One region of the Kocuria sp. UCD-OTCP genome, then DNA from elsewhere that is predicted to be linked to it. Evidence: riboswitches for the same ligand, from Rfam matches in the RefSeq annotation. Region 1 holds a riboswitch; each other region holds the start of a gene.
The links. Region 1 has a riboswitch for S-adenosylmethionine ahead of H488_RS26135 (cobalamin-independent methionine synthase II family protein). Riboswitches for the same ligand answer to the same signal wherever they lie in the genome.
Positions count from the first base shown of each region.

Region 2: it holds a riboswitch for S-adenosylmethionine, as region 1 does, so the genes downstream of both, H488_RS21540 (hypothetical protein) here and H488_RS26135 (cobalamin-independent methionine synthase II family protein) in region 1, are expected to answer to the same signal.
Region 3: it holds a riboswitch for S-adenosylmethionine, as region 1 does, so the genes downstream of both, H488_RS31200 (MetQ/NlpA family ABC transporter substrate-binding protein) here and H488_RS26135 (cobalamin-independent methionine synthase II family protein) in region 1, are expected to answer to the same signal.
Region 4: it holds a riboswitch for S-adenosylmethionine, as region 1 does, so the genes downstream of both, H488_RS34625 (O-acetylhomoserine aminocarboxypropyltransferase/cysteine synthase family protein) here and H488_RS26135 (cobalamin-independent methionine synthase II family protein) in region 1, are expected to answer to the same signal.

Region 1 covers NZ_AOSQ01000018.1:179,139-184,192, forward strand. Annotated here, with positions in the region: gene H488_RS26125 (MFS transporter) at 1-6, opposite strand, end outside; gene H488_RS26130 (cobalamin-independent methionine synthase II family protein) at 253-1,470, opposite strand; gene H488_RS26135 (cobalamin-independent methionine synthase II family protein) at 1,511-2,713, opposite strand; SAM riboswitch class I at 2,727-2,830, opposite strand; gene H488_RS26140 (3-hydroxybutyrate dehydrogenase) at 3,023-3,787, shown strand; gene H488_RS26145 (IclR family transcriptional regulator) at 3,804-4,583, opposite strand; gene H488_RS26150 (CoA transferase subunit A) at 4,726-5,054, shown strand, end outside.
Region 2 covers NZ_AOSQ01000003.1:30,805-35,858, reverse strand. Annotated here, with positions in the region: gene H488_RS0117825 (cell division protein PerM) at 1-44, opposite strand, end outside; gene H488_RS21545 (glycosyltransferase family 4 protein) at 160-1,335, shown strand; gene H488_RS35915 (PIN domain-containing protein) at 1,339-1,722, opposite strand; gene H488_RS21540 (hypothetical protein) at 1,734-1,961, opposite strand; SAM riboswitch class IV at 1,975-2,100, opposite strand; gene H488_RS21535 (hypothetical protein) at 2,519-2,815, shown strand; gene H488_RS21530 (hypothetical protein) at 2,918-3,106, opposite strand; gene cspE (transcription antiterminator/RNA stability regulator CspE) at 3,214-3,420, opposite strand; gene H488_RS21520 (DMT family transporter) at 3,643-3,966, opposite strand; gene H488_RS21515 (DMT family transporter) at 3,966-4,313, opposite strand; gene H488_RS21510 (TetR/AcrR family transcriptional regulator) at 4,317-4,847, opposite strand; gene betT (choline BCCT transporter BetT) at 5,024-5,054, shown strand, end outside.
Region 3 covers NZ_AOSQ01000036.1:31,841-36,894, forward strand. Annotated here, with positions in the region: gene H488_RS31185 (solute symporter family protein) at 1-973, shown strand, start outside; gene H488_RS31190 (GlsB/YeaQ/YmgE family stress response membrane protein) at 1,195-1,467, shown strand; gene dxr (1-deoxy-D-xylulose-5-phosphate reductoisomerase) at 1,599-2,873, shown strand; SAM riboswitch class IV at 2,918-3,034, shown strand; gene H488_RS31200 (MetQ/NlpA family ABC transporter substrate-binding protein) at 3,135-4,028, shown strand; gene H488_RS31205 (methionine ABC transporter ATP-binding protein) at 4,025-5,054, shown strand, end outside.
Region 4 covers NZ_KB714683.1:218,181-223,234, reverse strand. Annotated here, with positions in the region: gene H488_RS34630 (cystathionine gamma-synthase) at 1-796, opposite strand, end outside; gene H488_RS34625 (O-acetylhomoserine aminocarboxypropyltransferase/cysteine synthase family protein) at 805-2,133, opposite strand; SAM riboswitch class IV at 2,171-2,292, opposite strand; gene H488_RS34620 (Lrp/AsnC family transcriptional regulator) at 2,406-2,858, opposite strand; gene H488_RS34615 (thiamine pyrophosphate-dependent enzyme) at 3,101-4,276, shown strand; gene H488_RS34610 (alpha-ketoacid dehydrogenase subunit beta) at 4,273-5,054, shown strand, end outside.

The DNA.
Region 1 (5,054 bases):
CGCCATGGGATCTCCAGGGAATCGGGGACGGCGACGTCCGCGGCGGAACCGAACGCATCATGACCGAACGTTCGGTATTGCATTGCGATACTACGGGCGGAAGTGACGCCTGTCACCCTCCGGACGGAATAATCAAACCATGTATCACTAATGTGACACAGACCACCGGGGATGGAAACCGCCGGGCCCGGCCCTCGCAGGAGGACCGGGCCCGGCGGCGCGGCAGGGGCGTCGGGGACGCCGGGATGCGGCTCAGCGGTAGAGCCGCTCCGTGGCCAGGCGCGCTCCCTCGACGAGGGACTCGAGCTTGGCCCAGGCGATCTGCGGGTGCAGGCGCCCGCCCAGACCGCAGTCGGTCGACGCGACGACGTTCTCGCGGCCCACGACCGAGGCGAACTGCTCGATCCGGTCGGCCACCAGCTCCGGGTGCTCCACCACGTTCGTCGAGTGGGAGACCACGCCCGGGATGATCACGCGGCCCTCGGGCAGCGCGTGGTCCTTCCAGACCTTCCACTCGTGGGCGTGCCGGGCGGAGGCGCCCTCGAAGGTGTAGCCGCCGGCGCTGATGGTCAGCATCAGGTCCACGAGGTGCTTCAGCTCGAGGTCCGTGGTGTGCGGGCCGTGCCAGGAGCCCCAGCACAGGTGGAAGCGGACCTGCTCCTCGGGGATCCCCCGCAGCGCGTGGTTGAGCGCCTCGACGCGCAGCCGCGTGAACGCCAGGTAGTCCTCGACCGTGGGCTCGGGGTTGATCTGGTCCCAGGACTCCGCGATGGACGGGTCGTCGATCTGCACGGTCAGCCCGGCGTCCGTGATCGCCAGGTACTCCTCGCGCATCGCGTCGGCGCACGCGTAGACGAGCTCCTCGTCGGTCCTGTAGTACTCGTTCGTCACGCGCGCGGCGGAGCCGGGGGAGAGGGCGGCCACGAACCCGGTCTGCGCCCCGGTGGCCGCCATGGCCGCCCGGAGGTTGCGGACGTCCGAGGCCACGGCCTCCTGTCCCGTGTAGGTCAGCGGCCCGGTGATCTTGGGCTGCGTGGTCGAGGAGCGCCCGGTGAGGATGCCCGACGCCGGGTCCTCGTACGCCTCCCGGAAGCGCTCGCGGTCCCGGCGGTCCGGGAAGCTCGTGAGCACGATGTGGCCGGGCGAGGAGCGCCTCTTCTCCGTGGACGCCCACCGGTCCTCGTCGGTCGGGGTGAGCCCGCCGAGGCGGGAGAAGGAGTAGTTCCACCACGCGCCGTAGTCGACCGCGCTGGACATCGTGTGCCCGTACTCGCCGTCGTTGACCACGTCCACGCCGATCTCGCGCTGCCGGCGCACCACGTCCTCGACGCCCACGGCGAGCTCGTCGGTGAGCTGCTCGAACGTGATGGCGCCCTCGGCGTGCCGCTGGTTGGCCTCGAGCAGCCGCGGGGTCCGCGGCAGGGAGCCCACGTGGGTGGTCTGCACGTGGTCGGTGTTCTGCATGGTCATGCGTGTCCTCCTGAGGGTCTGCGGGAAGGTCGGGGGCCGGTCAGGACCAGAGCCGGCGGGAGGCGAGCTCGGCCCCGCGGGCGAGGGTCTCGAGCTTCGCCGCGGCGATCTGCGGGTGGATCCGCCCGCCCAGGCCGCAGTCGGTCGAGGCGATCACGTTCTCGCGGCCCACCTGGCGGGCGAAGCGCTCGATCCGGTCGGCCACCAGCTCCGGGTGCTCCACCACGTTGGTGGCGTGGGAGACGATCCCCGGGATGATGATCTTGCCCTCGGGCAGCTCGTGGTCCTGCCAGACCTTCCACTCGTGCTCGTGCCGGGCGTTGGCGGCCTCGAAGCTGTAGCCGCCGGCCCTGATGGAGAGCATGAGCTCCACCAGGTGCTCGAACCCGAGGTCCGTGGTGTGCGGGCCGTGCCAGGAGCCCCAGCACAGGTGGAAGCGCACCTGCTCCTCCGGGATGCCCTCGAGGGCGTAGTTGAGGGCCTCGACCCGCTTGCGGGTGAACGCGAGGTAGTCCTCCACGCCGGGCTCGGGATTGACCTGGTCCCAGTTCTCCGCGATGGACGGGTCGTCGATCTGCACGATCAGCCCGGCGTCGGTGATCGCCCGGTACTCCTCGCGCATCACCTCGGCGCAGGCGGTCAGCACCTCGTCCTCGTCCGCGTAGTGGGTGTTCTCCAGCCGCGCGCACGAGCCCGGGGACAGCGCGGCGAGGTAGCCCTCGCTCGCGCCCGTGGCCTGCAGCCCGGCCTTGAGGTTGCGGATGTCCGCCTCCAGCGCCGCGTGGCCCGTGTACTCCAGCTTCCCGGTGATCTTCGGGAACGGCGCCTGCTTGCCCGTGGTGATGCCCGAGGAGGGGTCCGTGTACGCCTCGTGGAAGAGCCGGCGGTCCCGGCGGTCCCCGAAGCTCGTCAGGACCACCCTGCCGGGCGAGGAGCGCTGCGGCTCCTGCTCCCACAGGTCCACGTCGCCGGGGGTGAGGCCCGAGATCCGGGCGAAGACGTAGTGCCACCACGCGCCGTAGTCGACCTCCGCGGCCATGACGTGGCCGTACTCGCCGTCGTTGACCACGTCGATCCCGAGCTCGCGCTGTCGGCGGACCACGTCGACCACCGAGTCCTGCAGGAGCCGGTCGTACTCCGCCTCCGGGACGGCCCCCTTCGCCCGGTTGGCCTCGAGCAGCGCCGGGGTGCGCGGGAGGGACCCGGCGTGGGTCGTGCGGATGCGGTCGGCGCTTCGCAGCATGGGTCGTGCGTCCTTTCCATCGGTCCTGGCGGTAGCACCGGAGGCGGGACGGGGATGCCGTCGCCCGGGTTGCTGCGGCGTCGTCGAGCCAGATCTCTCGGCCGCTCTGGATGGTGACCCTGTCATCCAAGCGCACCCGTGCGCGCTGCGCCATTCGGCGCCCGGATGACGGACATGACGCCGTGTGACGCGACCCGGCGCGCACTCCCGGGAGGAGCTGTCCTTCGCGAACATGGCCTGGATCACATACCGTGGCGGTGATCCGTGCCCCTCACCCCGCGGGCACGACGGACCAGAGGAAGGACCCCCATGTCCCAGACGCCCCAGCAGCAGGACCTCGAGGGCCGCACGGCGCTCGTCACCGGTGGCGCGAGCGGCATCGGCCTGGCCGCCGCCTGGGCCCTCGCCGGCTCCGGCGCGCACGTGGTCGTGGCCGACGTCGACGAGGCCGGGGCGCAGCGCGTCGCGGACGAGCTCGGCGGCCGCGCGTGGGCCGTCGACCTGCTCGACACCGCGGCGCTCGCCGAGCTGAGCCTCGAGGTCGACGTGCTGGTCAACAACGCCGGCATCCAGAAGGTCGCCCCCCTCCAGGAGTTCGACCCCGCGGACTTCCACCGGATCCTGGTGCTGATGCTGGAGTCCCCGTTCCTGCTGGTGCGCGCCGCGCTGCCGCACATGTACGAGCGGGGCTGGGGGCGCGTCATCAACGTCTCCTCCGTGCACGGGCTGCGGGCGTCCCCCTACAAGAGCGCCTACGTCTCGGCGAAGCACGGCCTGGAGGGGCTGTCCAAGACCGTCGCGGTGGAGGGCGCGGCCCACGGGGTGACGAGCAACTGCATCAACCCCGGCTACGTGCGCACCCCGCTCGTCGAGAAGCAGATCGCCGACCAGGCGAGGGTGCACGGGATCCCCGAGTCCGAGGTGGTGGAGCGGATCATGCTCGGCGAGACGCCGATCAAGAAGCTCGTGGACCCGGAGGACGTCGGCAGCCTGGTCGCGTGGCTGGCCGGACCGCACGCGTCCATGGTCACCGGGGCCTCCTACACGATGGACGGCGGCTGGACGGCGCGCTGAGCCCGCCCCGGGCCGCTCAGCGGTGACCCAGCTCCCGGGAGAGCCGGTGGGCCTCCGTGAGCAGGGCCCGGCCCAGGAGCTGCCGGCGCTCGCCGCTGAACCGGGGCTCGATGCCCGTGAGGCTCAGCGCGTAGACCGGCGTGCCCGTCGCGTCGAAGACCGCGGCGGCCATGCCCCAGCTGCCCTCGACGATCAGCCCCGGGTTCACGGCGAAGCCCTCCCGCCGGACGTCCGCGAGCAGCTCCCGGATCCGCTCGGGCGTGTGCAGCGGGCCCCACTCGGTGCGGGCCCCGGCCGTGGCCGCGAGGACCCGGTCCACCTCCGCGTCCGGGAGGTGGGCCAGGACCGCCAGCCCTGCCGAGGCCACGCCGAGCGGCAGCCGCAGCCCCTCGTAGAGGACGTGGGAGCGGATGGGGAAGGCGCCCTCCACGCGCGCCAGGCAGACCGTCTCCAGCCCCCGGCGGACCGAGAGGAACGCGCTCTCGCCGGTGGCCTCCGCGAGCCGGCGCAGCGAGGGCCCGGCCAGCTCCCGGATCGGATAGCGGTGGGCCGCCACTGCGCCCAGCACGTACAGCTCGGGGCCCAGCTGCCAGGCCCCGGTCCCGGCGTCGCGGTCCACGAGGCCCTCCTCGGCCAGTCCCGTGAGCAGCCGGTGCACGGTGGGGCGGGTCAGCCCGGTCTCGGCGGCGAGCTCCGCCACCGTGCTGCCCCGTTCCCGCCCCGCGACGGCCCGCAGCAGCTGCCCCACCCGGTGGACCACCTGGGTCCCCTGGCCCGTCGTCCGCTCCTGTCCCATGACTCCACTATATGGACAGTCAGGGGACGAATGGCCGGATGCTGAGGAGAAGCGCCGTCGTGCCGCCGGATCTGTTGACCGGCATGTGGAGGCTCCCTAGATTGAGTGCTGGGTCACAGTCCGACGAGAGGAAGGGACAAGGGTGTCCAAGGTCAGAGACAACGCCGCCGAGCTGCTGGCGGAGAGCCTGCGGGACGGCATGACGCTCGCCGTGGGCGGGTTCGGGCTGAGCGGGATCCCCCGGGATCTCATCGACGCGGTGCGGGACTCCGGGGTCACGGACCTCACGGTGGTCTCCAACAACATGGGCGTGGACGGCAAGGGCCTCGGGGTCCTGCTCGAGAACCGCCAGGTGAAGAAGGTCCTCGCCTCCTACGTGGGCGAGAACAAGCTGTTCGCCCAGCAGTACCTGGACGGCGAGCTCGAGGTCGAGTTCAACCCCCAGGGCACCCTCGCCGAGCGGCTCCGGGC
Region 2 (5,054 bases), on a different contig from region 1:
CGGTCCGGGCGTGCAGCGGGGGAGGACAGGCCTTGGGAGTTCATCACCGACCATCCTCCCACGCCCGGGCGGCACCCCGGCCGAGGCTTCACGGCGCCTTCACCGGCGGGCCACGCCCCGCTCGCCGTCCGGTCGCCCGGCCCCGGCAGGCTCGGGAGCATGAGAGTCGCCGTGGTCGCCGAGCAGTTCCTCCCCCACCTCAACGGAGTCACCCACTCGGTGCTGCGGGTCGTCGAGCAGCTGGTCGCCGGCGGGCACGACGTCGTGGTCGTGGCGCCCTCCTACGACCCCGCGCCGCTCGGGCGCCCGGCGGAGCAGGTCGTCGAGGACCTCGACGGGGTGCCGGTGCACCGGCTGCCCGCCGTTCCGCTCACCGGCTACCCCGCCGTGCGGGTGGCCGGCGGGACCGTGGCCCGGGTGCGGCGGCAGCTGGAGCGCTTCCGGCCGGACGTGGTCCACGTGGCCTCCCCGTTCGTGCTGGGCCGCCGGGCGATCCTGGCGGCCCAGCAGCTCGGGGTGCCGTGCGTGGCGGTCTACCAGACCGACGTGCCCGGCTACGCGGCCAAGTACGGGGCCCCGTTCCTCGAGCAGCTCCTGTGGGGGCACGTGCGCTCCATGCACAACCTCGCCACGCTCACGCTCGCGCCGTCCACCGCGGCGGTCCGGCAGCTCACCGAGCACGGCGTCCAGGACGTGCACCTGTGGCGGCGCGGGGTGGACACCACCCGCTTCTCCCCCCGGCACCGGGACGAGCGGTGGCGGGAGGAGGTCGGCGGCGGCCGGCGGATCGTCGGCTACGTGGGCCGGATCGCCCCGGAGAAGCAGGTCGAGGACCTCTCCGCGGTCGCGGACCTGCCCGGCACCCGCCTGGTGGTCGTGGGCTCGGGCCCGGAGGAGGACGCCCTGCGCCGCCGGCTCCCGCAGGCCCACTTCACCGGGCGCCGCAGCGGTGCCGACCTGGCGCGCATCATGGCGTCCTTCGACGTGTTCGTCCACCCCGGCGAGTTCGAGACGTTCTGCCAGACGATCCAGGAGGCCATGGCCTCGGGGGTGCCGGTGGTCGCGACCGGCCGGGGCGGTCCCCTCGACCTCGTGGACCGGTCCCGCACCGGCTGGCTCTATCCCCCGGGCGACCTCGGGGCGCTGCGCGGGCACGTGGCGGATCTCCTGGGCGACGAGGCGAAGCGGGCCGCGTTCGGCGTCGCGGCGCACGCGGCGGTCCAGGGCCGGACGTGGGACGTGCTGGTCGGGCAGCTGCTCGAGCACTACGAGCGCGCCGTGGCGCTCTCGGCGCAGGGGCAGGGGCGCAGCCGCCGGCACCGCCGGGCCGTCTGAGGGCTACCGGCGGGCGGGGGACGCGTCCAGCACGGGCGCCCCGGTGCCGGCGTACCGCCCCGGCTCCGCGGTCAGCACGGTCAGCCCGTGGACCAGGGCCGTGGCCGCGGTGAGCCCGGCGAGCGGATCGGCCGCCCCCGTCGCGGCCAGCGCTCCCCACGCCCGGGCCACGGCGGCGTCCGCGGGGAGGACCCGGCCCGGGAAGCGCAGCTCGAGCTGCTCCGCCCACAGCGTCTCGTCGGGCCGCTCGGCGAGCAGCTCCCCGAGCACCGTGGCGGGCAGGAACAGCCGCCGGTGTCCGTGCCGGCGCAGGACCTCGGCCAGCTCGGGGCAGCGCTCCGGGGTGCGCACCCCCAGCAGCACGGAACGGTCCAGGAGGAGGTCCACGGCGGCGGGCCTCAGGCCGCGGCGGCGAGCTCCCCGCGGGCCGGAGCCAGCAGGAAGTCCACGAACTCGGTGCGGACCTGCACCACGCGGGCGTAGTCCTCGACGCTCATGGCGGAGACGCTGATCGCCGGGACGCTCGGCGCGGGGTCGCGGCGGGTCCCGTCCCCGGTGGCCGGGACAGCGGGGGAGGGCTGGGGGAACGCGCCCGTGCGGGCGGCGGAGTGGCGGGGGTCGGACATGACCGGGATCCTTCGTGCGCTCTTGCTCGCACCGGGTACCGCTGCTGCGGCGATGCGAGCCGCTTCGTCATCCGAACCACCCGTGAACATGGGGTTGGTGCCCGGTCAAGTCGGAGCTTGCCGACCGGGTCTCTTGAAGCTCTCCCCATTGAACCACATCGGCCGAACCGTGTCCGCGTGCGGCGCCCCGGCCGGATCCGGTGCCCCCCTCCTGTGCACAGGCCTTCCCCGGGCTGTCACCGCCCGGACATCTCGACGACACATCGTTGCGCTGGAATGGGTCCCGCAGGACCGGGGACGGCGCAGGCGACGGCCCCGCGCATTACGTTTCAGTGACACAACTCACGACTCGCTTGTCGAGGTGTCGGTGCCGCGGGGTAGCCTGAACCTGCTTCTCGAGATGCGGCGTCCACGCCCTCGGCCGGAGATCGACGATCCCCGGCGGAACCGTGGAGGGGCTCCGACCCGCTGCGCGCCAACCCGATGTTCCCGGGTGGATCGGATGACGAAGCGGCGGGCAACGCCATCGGATGCCTGCAAGAACGTCAGGAGAAAACATGACCATGTCCGAAGAAAGAACAGCCATCACCACCGACCAGCGCGAGGAGTGGATCGACGTGACCGTCACCGCCCTCCCCGATCTCCACCTCGTCCGTCTCACGTCGACCGACGGGGACGTGCAGGAGTACCTGAGCCCCGAGGCCGACGACCTGGCCGCCGCGGCGGAGCACACGGAGGGTACGGCGCAATGGTGCGCCAAGTACCGCCAGCTCCTCGTTCCCGGAGCCCTCGCGGCGACCGGACGGCACCCGTTCTTCAAGCTCCACCCCTCGTCCCTCCCGCTGTCGGCATAGCCGGCGGACAGGAGCGCACGGAGGCCGCAGCCCGTCGGGCTGCGGCCTCCGTCGTGCGGGAGGACGGTGACGTCCAGAGCGCCGGTGGGACCCGCGGGGTGCTCACTCGAGGCCGTAGTCCCCCGCCGAGCCCCAGCCGCCGCCGGCCTCGTCGGCGGAGCCGTCGAATCCCCACTCGGAGGCCTCGACCTCGAACGGCACGGAGACGTCCAGCTCGGCGTCGGAGACCCGGTTCACCACGAAGGGGTCCTCCGGCTCCTCCGCGGCGGGGAGCGGATCGGGAACGGTCACGGCGCTTCCTCCCGGTGCTGCTCGGCGGGTACGACGACAGAACCGCCGCCGGGCGCAGCCCGACGACGGTTCTGGAGGATCAACGGGCCGGAGCCCGCGGAAGATCCTTAGGAGATGACGTTGATGTTCGCAGCCTGGGGGCCCTTGGGGCCGTCCTGGGTCTCGAACTCGACGCGGTCGTTCTCGTTCAGCGAGCGGAAGCCGTTCGAGTTGATCGCGGAGAAGTGGGCGAAGACGTCCTTGGAGCCGTCCTCGGGGGTGATGAAGCCGAAGCCCTTGTCAGCGTTGAACCACTTGACGATACCGGTAGTCATGGGAGACCTGATCCTTCATGAGATGAACGTTTCCCGACGTTCGAGAAACAAAACAGTTGTGATGCATGGAAAACGTCTTCTCAGAAAAACTGCTGCACCCGAGTGGGCCGAACTGCTTGAAAGACAAAAACGAACCTCAACAACTGCGGACTACTCTACACGAGATCCGGCGCCGCACCACCCGGGACGGGGCGCCGGACCCGGCCCGGCACCGGGGACCGCTCAGACCGGCGGGGCGCCGAGCTCGATGAGGAGCACTCCGCCGGCGATGAGGGCCACCCCGGCCGCCGTCACCCAGGTGAACGGCTCGCGGAACAGGACCCGGCCGGCCAGTGCCGTCAGCGCCACGCCGGAGGCCGACCAGATGCCGTAGGCGACGCCCAGCGCCATGCCCTCGGCCAGGACGAGGCTCAGGCAGGTGAACGCCACCAGGTAGCCGACGGCCACGGCGGCGTACCAGCGGCGGCGGCCCCGGGCGGCCATCCGCAGGGACAGGGTTCCGGCGACCTCGGTGAGGATCGAGACACTGAGGAAGAGCCAGGCCATCAGGCCGCCTCCTCGGTCTCGGGGGCGGGGCGGCGGGAGCCGAGCTCCACGCAGAGCACGCCGGCCACGACCAGCACGATCCCGGCCAGCACGGCCGGGCTCAGCCGCTCACCGTAGACCACGGCCGCCGCCAGAGCGGTGAGCATCACCCCGAGGGCGGCCCACACGCCGTAGGCGACCCCCACCGGCATGCCGCGGCGCAGCACGGCCGCCAGGAGGGTGAACGCGGCGAGGTAGCCGGCGACGACGAGCGCGTACCAGGCGGGCTCGTCCAGAGCCGCCTTCAGCGACAGTGTGGCCGCCACCTCGGCGAGCACGGCGGCGAGCAGCAGCAGCCGGCGCAGCACGGCTCAGCCCTCCAGGAGCTCGTCGGCGACCGCCCTGACCCGGGCCCGTTCCTGCGGGTCGGGGGCGAAGACGCCCGCGGCGTCGGCGAACCACACGCCGTCGGCGAGCAGCCGCACGGCCAGCAGCCGGCTCCGGCGCTCGGCGGGCAGGTCCGCGGGCAGGTGCACCCACGGCTCCACCCGCGCGACCCAGCGCTCCTTGAGCGTGGCGCGCAGCCGCTGGTCGGTGAGCATCACGAGGTCGGTCTCGTCGACCTCCCCGGACAGGCACCAGTCGAGGTAGGCGCGCAGCCGTTCCGCCGCGGGCACCTGCTCCGGGGGGCCGGGCAGGCGGCGGGCCATCTGCGTGTCCCAGCCGTCCATCACCCGGTCCACCAGGGCGAGCATCAGCGCCTCCTTGGTGGGGAAGTGGTACATCACCCCGGGCTTGGTCAGACCCGCCTGCCGCGCGGCCGACGCCAGGGAGACCGTGCCGCCGCCCCGGATCAGCTCGAGGGCGCCGTCGAGGATGCGCTCGCGGGAGGAGGTGCTCATGAGAAAGAACTTTACCAACCGGAAGGGTGGTGACACGATGTTGAGCATCCCCGGGGCGCGGGTTTCGGCCGCCGCACCGGTCCGCGGGCACGACGACGTCCCGCCCCTGCCCGGTCCGCGCTGGACCCGGCAGGTGCTCCCCGACCCGGATCACCACTTCCAGGAGGACTCGTCCCATGACTTCCGCCCTGCACCAGTCACCGCCCG
Region 3 (5,054 bases), on a different contig from region 1:
CCTGGCGCTCTACGGCTTCAACTTCTCCTCCCTGCTCGGTGACGCGGTCGCCGTCTCCGGCAACCCGGCCATCCTCGAGCCGGGCCTGAAGTACGGCGTGAGCGAGACCAGCAAGCTGGACTTCATCTCCCTGGGCCTGGCCCTCGTCTTCGGCGCGGCGGGCCTGCCCCACGTGCTCATGCGCTTCTACACGGTGCCCACGGCCAAGGAGGCGCGCACCTCCGTGGTCTGGGCCATCTCGCTGATCGGCCTGTTCTACCTCTTCACCCTCATCCTGGGCTTCGGCGCGGCGGCCCTCATCGGCGCCGAGCGGATCCAGGCGGCACCCGGCGGCGTGAACTCCGCGGCCCCGCTGCTGGCGTTCGAGCTCGGCGGGTCCCTGCTGATGGGCATCATCGCGGCGGTGGCCTTCGCCACGATCCTCGCGGTCGTCGCCGGCCTGGCCATCACGGCCTCGGCCTCGTTCGCCCACGACATTTACACCAGCGTGATCAAGAAGGGGAACTCCGATCCCCGCAAGGAGCTGAAGGTGGCGAAGACCACGGTGGTGGTCATCGGTCTCGTCTCCATCGCGGGCGGCATCGGCGCCCAGGGCCAGAACGTCGCGTTCCTCGTGGCGCTCGCCTTCGCGGTCGCGGCCTCGGCGAACCTGCCGACCATCCTGTACTCCCTGTACTGGCGGCGCTTCACCACCCGGGGCGCGGTCTGGTCCATGTACGGCGGCCTGATCCTCTCGGTGGGCCTCATCGTCTTCTCCCCGGTCATGTCCGGCTCCGAGACGTCGATGATCCCGACCGCCGACTTCGCGTGGTTCCCGCTGCAGAACCCGGGCATCGTCTCGATCCCGGCCTCCTTCCTGCTCGGCTTCATCGGTTCCATGACGGAGCGCCGTCTCGAGGACCCGATCAAGCAGTCCGAGATGGAGGTGCGCTCCCTCACAGGCATCGGCGCCGAGAAGCCCGTCGCCCACTGACGGATTCCCGCTCCCACCTGGGAGGATCCACCGGCCCGCCCGAAGCCCCGGCTTCCGGCGGGCCGGTCCGCGTCCGGGGGAACGCGTCGATTGGCTAACGGGAACAGACAGGCGGCTGACCGTCGGCTAGGGTGAGGCGCAGAAGCAACCTCAGGGTATTCCAGGGATACTCGCCGGTTGCGTACAATAAAAGTCCCTCCCGGGACGGATAAGGAGCCATCATGGGAATCATCAGCTGGATCATCCTCGGCCTCATCGCAGGCGCCCTCGCCAAGCTCATCATGCCGGGCAGCCAGGGTGGCGGCATCATCGTCACGATCGTCCTCGGCATCGTGGGGGCCCTCCTCGGAGGCTTCCTCGGCTCGCTGATCGGCATCGGGGACCTGGAGTCCGCGTTCGACATCGGCACCATCATCACCGCCGTCGTGGGAGCCCTCATCGTGCTCTTCATCTGGGGCGCGGTCTCCGGCCGCAAGGGTCGCGCCACGCGCTGATCCCACCCCCGTCGGTCGCCGAGGCCCCGTCCACCGCTCCCGGTGGACGGGGCCTCGGCCCGTTCCGGGCCGTCCGCAGGCACCCCCTGCGGGCACCGCACCGAGGAGTGGCGCTGGGGGATACTGGGGCCATGACGCCCCCCGCCACCTCGCCCCGCACCCGCCCGACACCCGAGCTGCGCGCCCTGGCCGCCGCCGGCCCCCGCCGGATCAGCGTCCTCGGGTCGACGGGCTCGATCGGCACCCAGGCGCTCGACGTCGTGCGGGCCGCCCGCGAGCTCGAGGGCGCGGACCCGTTCACCGTGGTCGCCCTCGCCGCCGGACCACGGCACCTGGAGCTCCTCTCCGAGCAGGCCCTCGAGACCCGCGCCGCGCTCGTGGCGACCAGCGGCACCGCCCAGGACGCCGCCCGGCTGGCCGGCCTCATCGCGGACCGGGCCGCGTCCGCCGGGGCCGGGGGATACCGCCCGGACGTCGTGCACGGGCCCGACGCCGCGTCCGCGGCCGCCGCCCACCCCGACGCCGACCTCGTGCTCAACGGGATCACCGGCTCCATCGGGCTCGCCCCCACGCTGGCGGCGCTGCGGGCCGGGCACCGGCTCGCCCTGGCGAACAAGGAGTCCCTGATCGCCGGCGGCGCCCTGGTCAAGGCAGCCGCCGCGGCCACCGGGGACCCGGACGCCCTGATTCCCGTGGACTCCGAGCACTCCGCGCTGGCGCAGGCGCTGCGCGGCGGCACCGCCGCGGAGGTGGACCGGCTCGTGCTGACGGCCTCCGGCGGGCCCTTCCGCGGCCGGTCCCGGGCGGAGCTCGAGACGGTCACGCCCCGGGACGCGCTGCGCCACCCGACGTGGGACATGGGCCTGATGGTGACGACCAACTCGGCGACCATGGTCAACAAGGCCCTCGAGGTGCTCGAGGCCCACCTGCTCTTCGACGTGCCCCTCGAGCGCATCGACGTGGTGGTCCACCCCCAGTCGGTCGTGCACTCCATGGTCCAGTTCGTGGACGGCTCCACCCTCGCCCAGGCCTCGCCCCCGGACATGCGCCTGCCCATCGCCCTCGGTCTGGCCTGGCCGCACCGGGTGCCCGGGGCCGCCCTGCCGTGCGACTGGACGCGCGCCACGGAGTGGACCTTCGAGCCCCTCGACCCGGTGGCGTTCCCCGCCGTCGAGCTCCTCAAGGCTGCGGGGGAGCGGGGCGGGACCTTCCCCGCCGTGTTCAACGCGGCCAACGAGGAGGCGGTGCACGCCTTCCACGACGGCCGGATCCGGTTCCCCGCCATCGTGGACACGGTCGAGGCGGTGCTGGGCGAGCACGACGACGTCGGCCCGCTGGAGCTCGAGGCCGTGCTGGCGGCCGAGCGCTGGGCCCGCGGGCGGGCCCGCGAGGTCCTCGCCCGCTGACCGGGCCGGGCCCGGCCCCGCCGCACGTGCTAGTCTGTCGGGCGGATGACGAGTCCCAGCGTGCAGCCCTGGCTTGCTGGGCGGCAACCCTCTCCCGTAGTGGGGTGCCCCAGGTGAACCATCCGGCACCGGCCGACGACGGCCGGCGGCAAGTACGGTCCGACCGCGCACGCGCTCTCCGGCGCGCCCTCGACCGTGGCCGCCGGACCCGTTGGCCCCGGTGGAGACCTCCGACACCCCGGACCCACGGAAAGGCACCACATGCGATTGCAGCGCCTCCCCTTCCTCGCCCTGGCCACGACCCTCGGCCTCGCCCTCACCGCCTGCGGCGGCTCCGCCGGGGAGTCCTCCGGCGAGGGCGTGCTGGCCGACGACAAGGTCACCATCGGCGTGGTGGGCACCGACCCGACCCACGATGCCCTCCAGAGGGTGGCCGAGGAGCAGGGCATCACCGTCGAGTACGTCGACTTCTCCGACTACAACCAGCCGAACCCCGCCACCGAGTCCGGTGACGTGGAGATGACCTGGTTCCAGCACGTCCCGTTCCTCGCCGACTACAACAACGCGGCCGGCGGCTCCATCACCCCGATCGGCTCGACCTCGATCTACCCGCTGGGCCTGTACTCCAACCAGTACGACTCCGTGGAGCAGTTCCAGGAGGGCGACGAGATCGCGGTGCCCAACGACGCCGTGAACCTCTCCCGGGCCCTGCTCGTGCTCGAGGCCGCAGGTCTCGTGGAGCTGAGAAGCGACACCCTCATCCCCACCGAGCTCGACGTCGACACCGAGGCCTCCACGGTGCGGGTCACCCCGGTCTCCGCGGAGCAGACGGTGCTCTCGCTCGACTCGGTGGCCGGCTCGGTCATCAACAACGACTTCCTCTCGCGGGCCGACATCGACCCGCAGTCCGCGCTCGCCCAGGACGACCCCGAGTCCGAGGGCTCCCGCGCCTACGTCAACCTCTTCACCACCACGGAGGAGCTCGCCGACGACGAGACCCTCCGGCAGGTCGCGGACCTCTACCACGAGCAGGCCGTGCTCGACGCCGAGATGGAGGAGACCAAGGACACCGCCGTGCCGCTGCAGCTGGAGCCGGAGGAGCTCCAGGAGCTGACCGCGCGCTACCAGCAGGAGCTGAAGGACCAGGAGCAGTGAGCGCGGCGGTCCCCGCCGGGCCGCCCGCACCCGGGCGCCCGGACGAGGTGCTCGTCTCCTTCCGCAACGTCTCCAAGACCTTCCGCACCGGCTCGGGGCGGGCGGCGCGCGAGGTGCTCGCGGTCGACGACGTCACCCTCGACGTCCGCCGCGGCGAGATCTTCGGCGTGATCGGCTACTCCGGGGCGGGCAAGTCCACCCTCGTGCGCCTGATCAACGGGCTCGAGCCCGTGTCCTCGGGCTCCCTGACCGTGGAGGGCTTCGAGGTGGCCGGCCGGCGCGAGACCGAGCTGGCGCCCGTGCGGCAGGAGATCGGGATGATCTTCCAGCAGTTCAACCTCTTCACCTCCCGCACCGTCGCCGGCAACGTCGAGTATCCGCTCAAGCGGGCCGGCTGGCCGAAGGAGAAGCGCCGGGCGCGGGTGGCCGAGCTGCTCGAGTTCGTGGGCCTCGCCGCCCGCGCCGGCAACTACCCGGAGCAGCTCTCCGGCGGGCAGAAGCAGCGCGTGGGCATCGCCCGCGCCCTGGCGACCAGCCCGAAGCTGCTCCTGGCCGACGAGTCGACGAGCGCCCTCGACCCGGAGACCACCCAGGAGGTGCTGCAGGTGCTGCAGCGGGTCAACCGGGAGCTCGGGATCACGATCGTGATCATCACCCACGAGATGGACGTGGTCCGCGCGATCGCCGACCGCGTGGCCGTGATGCAGGACGGGAAGGTCGTGGAGCACGGCTCCACCGTGGACATCTTCGCCCGGCCCCGCACCGAGACCGCCCGCCGCTTCGTCTCCTCCGTCCTGCACTCGGTGCCCGACGCCCGTGAGGTCGAGCGGCTGCGCCGCGCCCACCGGGGGCGCCTGGTGATCGTGGACGTCGGCGACGGCGTGGACATCGGCGGGGTGCTCTCGGACGGCGCCGCCCGCGGGGTCCGCTTCACCATCGCCTACGGCGGGATCAGCGTGCTCCAGGAGCAGTCGTTCGGGTCCCTGACCTTCGAGCTGACCGGTGCGGACGCGGCCGTGCAGGCCG
Region 4 (5,054 bases), on a different contig from region 1:
GGCTCAGGGTCTTGAGCCCGCGGGCGGCCAGGTAGCTGTCCTGGGGGCCCGCCACGGCGCCGGCGGCGAACTGCTGGAAGCCGACCGCCTCGGCGAGCGGGGCCCCGCGCCACTGGGCCGCGCCCACGACCACGGCGCCGCCGAGCACGTCCGAGTGCCCCCCGATGTACTTCGTGGTGGAGTGCACCACGGCGTGCGCGCCGAGCTCGAGGGGGGTCTGCAGGTACGGGGACGCGAAGGTGTTGTCGACGACGAGCAGCGCCCCGGCGTCCCGGGCCAGCTGCGCCCACGCCGCGACGTCGGCGATGCCGAGCAGCGGGTTGGACGGCGTCTCGAGCCACAGCACCTTCGTGGCGCCGGGGCGCACGGCCGCCCGGACGGCGTCGAGGTCCGTGATCTCCACGGGCGTGTGCCCGATGTCCCACGGGGCGAGGACCCGGGTGATCAGCCGGTTGGTGCCGCCGTAGCCGTCGGCGCCGAGCACGATGTGGTCGCCCGGGCGCAGCACGGCGCGCAGCAGGGCGTCCTCTGCCGCGATCCCCGAGGCGAACGCGAACCCCCGCTCGCCGCGCTCCAGGGCCGCGAGCTGCTCCTCGAAGCCGCTGCGGGTGGGGTTGGAGCCGCGGCTGTACTCGTGCCCGGCGCGCAGCACGTTGATCCCGTCCTGGGCGAACGTGGAGGTCTGGTAGATCGGCGGGATGACCGCCCCGGTCAGCGGGTCGGGCTCCTGGCCGGCGTGGACGGCGGTGGTCGTGAAGCCCCGGTGGCGGGTGCGGGTCTCGGTGGGGGACGTCATGGCGGGGCTCACTTCCGGGTGGTCTGGACGGCGGTGACGACGGTGTCGAGGGCCTGGCCGAGGTCGGTCACGAGGTCCTGGGGGGACTCGAGGCCGATCGAGAGCCGGATCGTGGTCTCGGCGATCCCGCCGGCCCGGCGCTGCTCGGGGGTCAGGCGGCAGTGCGTCATGGCCGCCGGGTGGGCCACGAGGCTGCGGGTGTCCCCGATGTTGGCGACCAGCTTGAACAGCCGGAGCGCGTCGATGAACGGGCCCACGGCGCCGTCCGGGGCGGCGAGGTCGAAGGAGAACACGGAGCCGGTCCCGCGCGGGAAGTCCCGGGCCGCGATCCCGGCGCCGGGGTCCCCGGGCACGCCGGGGTGGTGGACGCGGGCGACGGCGGGGTGCCCGGCCAGGAACTCGGCCACCGCCAGCGCCGAGGCCGTGTGGCGGGCCACGCGCAGGTCGAGGGTCTCGGTGCCCTGCAGGATCTGGCTGGCGTTGAACGGGGAGAGCGTGGTGCCGAGGTCGTGCACGTACTTCGCCCGGACCAGGTGCAGGTAGGGGCTGGCGGCGGCGCACTTGTCGACGAGGCTGAGCCCGCCCCAGCGGGCGCGGGCCTGGGTGAACTGCGGCCACTTGTCCGGCCGGGCGGACCAGTCGAAGGTCCCGCCGTCCACGACCGCCCCGGCGAGCGCGTTGCCGTGCCCGCCCAGGAACTTGGTGGCCGAGTGCACCACGATGTCCGCGCCCTTCTCCAGCGGCCGGTACAGGGCCGGGGACGCGAGGGTGTTGTCGACGACGACGGGCACCCCGGCGGTCCGCGCGACGTCGGCGATCCCGGGCAGGTCCGGGAGGGTGGCCAGCGGGTTGCCGATGGACTCGAGCAGGAACGCGCGGGTGTCGGGGCGCACGGCCGCGGCCCACGCCCCCGGGGCGGTGGGGTCCACGAAGGAGACCTCGATGCCGTAGTCCGCGAAGGAGTCGGTGAGCAGGTCCACCGTGCCCCCGTAGAGCTTCTCGGAGGCCACGAGGTGCTTCCCGGCGCCCTGGCCGAGCAGGGCCAGCAGCGCTACGGCCACGGCGGACTGGCCCGAGCCGGTCGCCACGGCGCCCGCGCCGCCCTCGAGGTCGCTGATCCGCTGCTCGAGCACGGCCACCGTGGGGTTGCCGGTGCGCGTGTAGGTGAAGCCTGCCCGGGTCTGGGCGAACATCTGCCGGGCCGCCTCGTAGTCCGGGAACTCGAAGGCCGCGGTCTGGTAGATCGGCACCGTCAGGGTGCGCTGGGTGACCTGGTCGTGGGTGCCGGCGTGGATCTGCCGGGTCGCGAGGTCGTGGTCGGTCACGGGGATGGACATGGCGCTGCTCCTGTGCCTTGCTCTTACCCGCACCGGTCATCCGCGCGGGCCCGGTGGGCACGCCGCGGAAGATGCAGGCCGCTTCCTCATCCGAACCACCCAATGAGCATGGGGTTGGTGCGTGACCAAGTCGGAGCTTGGCGGTCACGTCTCGTGAAGCTGGAACAACACTATGCGCAGAGGTAGTGGGTGTCCCTCCGCGTCGGAAGATGACGACCGTGACGGTTCGTGACGCCGGCCGTGCGCGCCGGGCCCGGCGCGGGGCCGGCGCGTCAGGCCCGGGTGTCGATGTCCTCGAAGATCAGGAACGTCTGGGTGTCCACCACGCCGGGCAGCTGCTGGACGTGCTCGAAGATCACCTGCCGCAGGTGCACGGTGTCCACGGCCCGCACGAGGAGCATGACGTCGAAGTTCCCGCCCACCAGGGCGATGTGGTGCACGGCGGGGATCGCCTGGAGCTGGGCGCACAGCTCCCGCCAGGTGTTCTGCTGGAGCTTGAGCGTCACGTACGCGGAGGCCTGCAGGCCCGCCCGGACCGGGTCGATCACGGTGCTGAAGCGCAGGATCACCCCCTCGTCCCGGAGCCGGTTGATCCGGGCGTAGGCGTGGGCGCGGGAGACGTGCACGGCCGCGGCGATCGCCGTCACGGACTGCCTCGCGTCCCGGGACAGCTCCGCGAGGATCTTCCGGTCGGTCTCGTCCAGCGGCACGGGGGTCGAGGGCACGGCGGGCTCCTTCGGGGCGGGGTCGGGCGCGGGGCCCGGAACGTGTCGGACGAATGCGTGTGCTCCACGCCACACTAGAACATTTCGTCCACGCGCGGTGCACTGTCCGTCTCAGACTTCTGCATTTTCCCCGCTCTGTGGATACGAACCATGCCCGGTTCCCATACTGGGGAGACAGAGCCGCACCACCTTCCTGCCCTCCCCGGACCGCGGCCGCACCGGGGACCGACCGAGGGGACACCATGAGCCAGACCGTCGAGACCCCCGAGGACCCGATCCTCCGGGCCTCCCAGAGCTTCGGCATCACACCGGAGCAGTACATGCTCCCGGCCCGCGGCGAGATCCGCATGGTCGACCCGAGCGGGCGGCTGCTCGCCCCCGAGGAGCAGGGCACCGGCCCCGGCCACGAGTACCCGCTGCCGGCCCCGGACGTCCTGCTGGGCGCCTACGAGAAGCTGGTGGTCGGGCGGCGGGTCAACGACCAGAACTCCGCGCTGGTCCGCCAGGGCCGGATGGCCGTCTACCCGTCCAGCCACGGCCAGGAGGCCTGCCAGGTGGCGGCCGCCCTGTGCCTCGAGGAGGGCGACTGGCTGTTCCCCACCTACCGGGACACCGTGGCGGTCATGACCAAGGGCGTGGACCCGATGCAGGTCATGGCGATCTTCCGCGGCGAGTGGCACAGCGGCTACGACCCGCACGAGCACCACGTGGGCATCCAGTCGACCCCGCTCACCACCCAGCTGCTGCACGCGGTGGGCGTGGCCCACGCCGCCAAGCTGCGCGGCGAGGACACCGTGGTCCTGGCGATGTGCGGGGACGGCGCCACCAGTGAGGGCGACTTCCACGAGGCCCTGAACTTCGCGGCCGTGTTCAAGCTGCCGGTCGTGTTCTTCGTGCAGAACAACGGCTACGCGATCTCCGTGCCCCTGTCCCAGCAGTCCGCGGCCCCGAGCCTCGCCCACAAGGCGGTCGGCTACGGCATGGCCGGCGAGCGCGTGGACGGCAACGACCTCGTGGCGCTGCTCGCCACCCTGCGGCGCGCCGTGGACCTGGCCCGCTCCGAGTCCGAGCCCCTCCTCGTGGAGGCGCACACCTACCGCATGCAGGCGCACACCAACGCCGACGACGCCACCCGCTACCGGGACGACGCCGAGGTGCAGGAGTGGATCGCCAAGGACCCGGTGACCCGGATGCGCGCCTACCTCGGCGCCGAGGGCGTGCTCGACGACGCGGCGGAGCAGCGCATCGCCGCCGCCGCCGAGGACGTCGCCACGGCCCTGCGCGACGGCATGAACGCCGACGTGGAGATCGACCCGCTCGAGCTGTTCCGCCACGTCTACACCGAGCAGACCCCGCAGCTCGCCGAGCAGGAGCAGTTCCTGGCCGCCGAGCTCGCCCGAGAGGAGACCGGACAGTGAGCACCCTGCACGCCCCCGCCCCGGCCGGCGAGGCCCCGGCGGTCAAGCCCGCCACCTTCGCCCAGGCGCTCAACACCGCCCTGGCCGACGCGCTGGCCGCCGACCCCGCCGTCGTCGTCTTCGGCGAGGACGTCGGCACCCTCGGCGGCGTCTTCCGCATCACCGACGGGCTGACGAAGCGCTTCGGCCGCACCCGGTGCTTCGACACCCCGCTGGCCGAGTCCGGGATCGCCGGCATGGCCGTGGGCATGGCGATGAACCGGATGCGCCCCGTCATCGAGATGCAGTTCGACGCCTTCGCCTACCCGGCCTTCGAGCAGGTCGCCTCGCACATCGCGAAGATGCACAACCGCACCCGCGGCGCCGTGCGCCTGCCGATCGTCATCCGCATCCCCTACGCCGGCGGCATCGGCGGCGTGGAGCACCACTGCGACTCCTCCGAGGCCTACTACGCCCACACCCCGGGCCTGAAGGTGTTCACCCCCGCCACGGTCGAGGACGCCTACCTCATGCTGCGCGAGGCGATCGACTCGGACGACCCCGTCGTGTTCTTCGAGCCCAAGAAGCTCTACTGGTCCAAGGCCCCCGTGGACCTGGCCGAGCTGAGGGACCGCTACGAGAACGGGGCGCCCGAGCGCCGGGAGGGCCGCGCCGTCGTCGCCCGCGCCGGCGAGGACGCCACGCTGCTGGCCTACGGGCCGTCCGTGCCGACCGCCGTGGCGGCCGCCGCGGCCGCCGCCGCCGAGGGGCGCTCGCTCGAGGTCGTGGACCTGCGCAG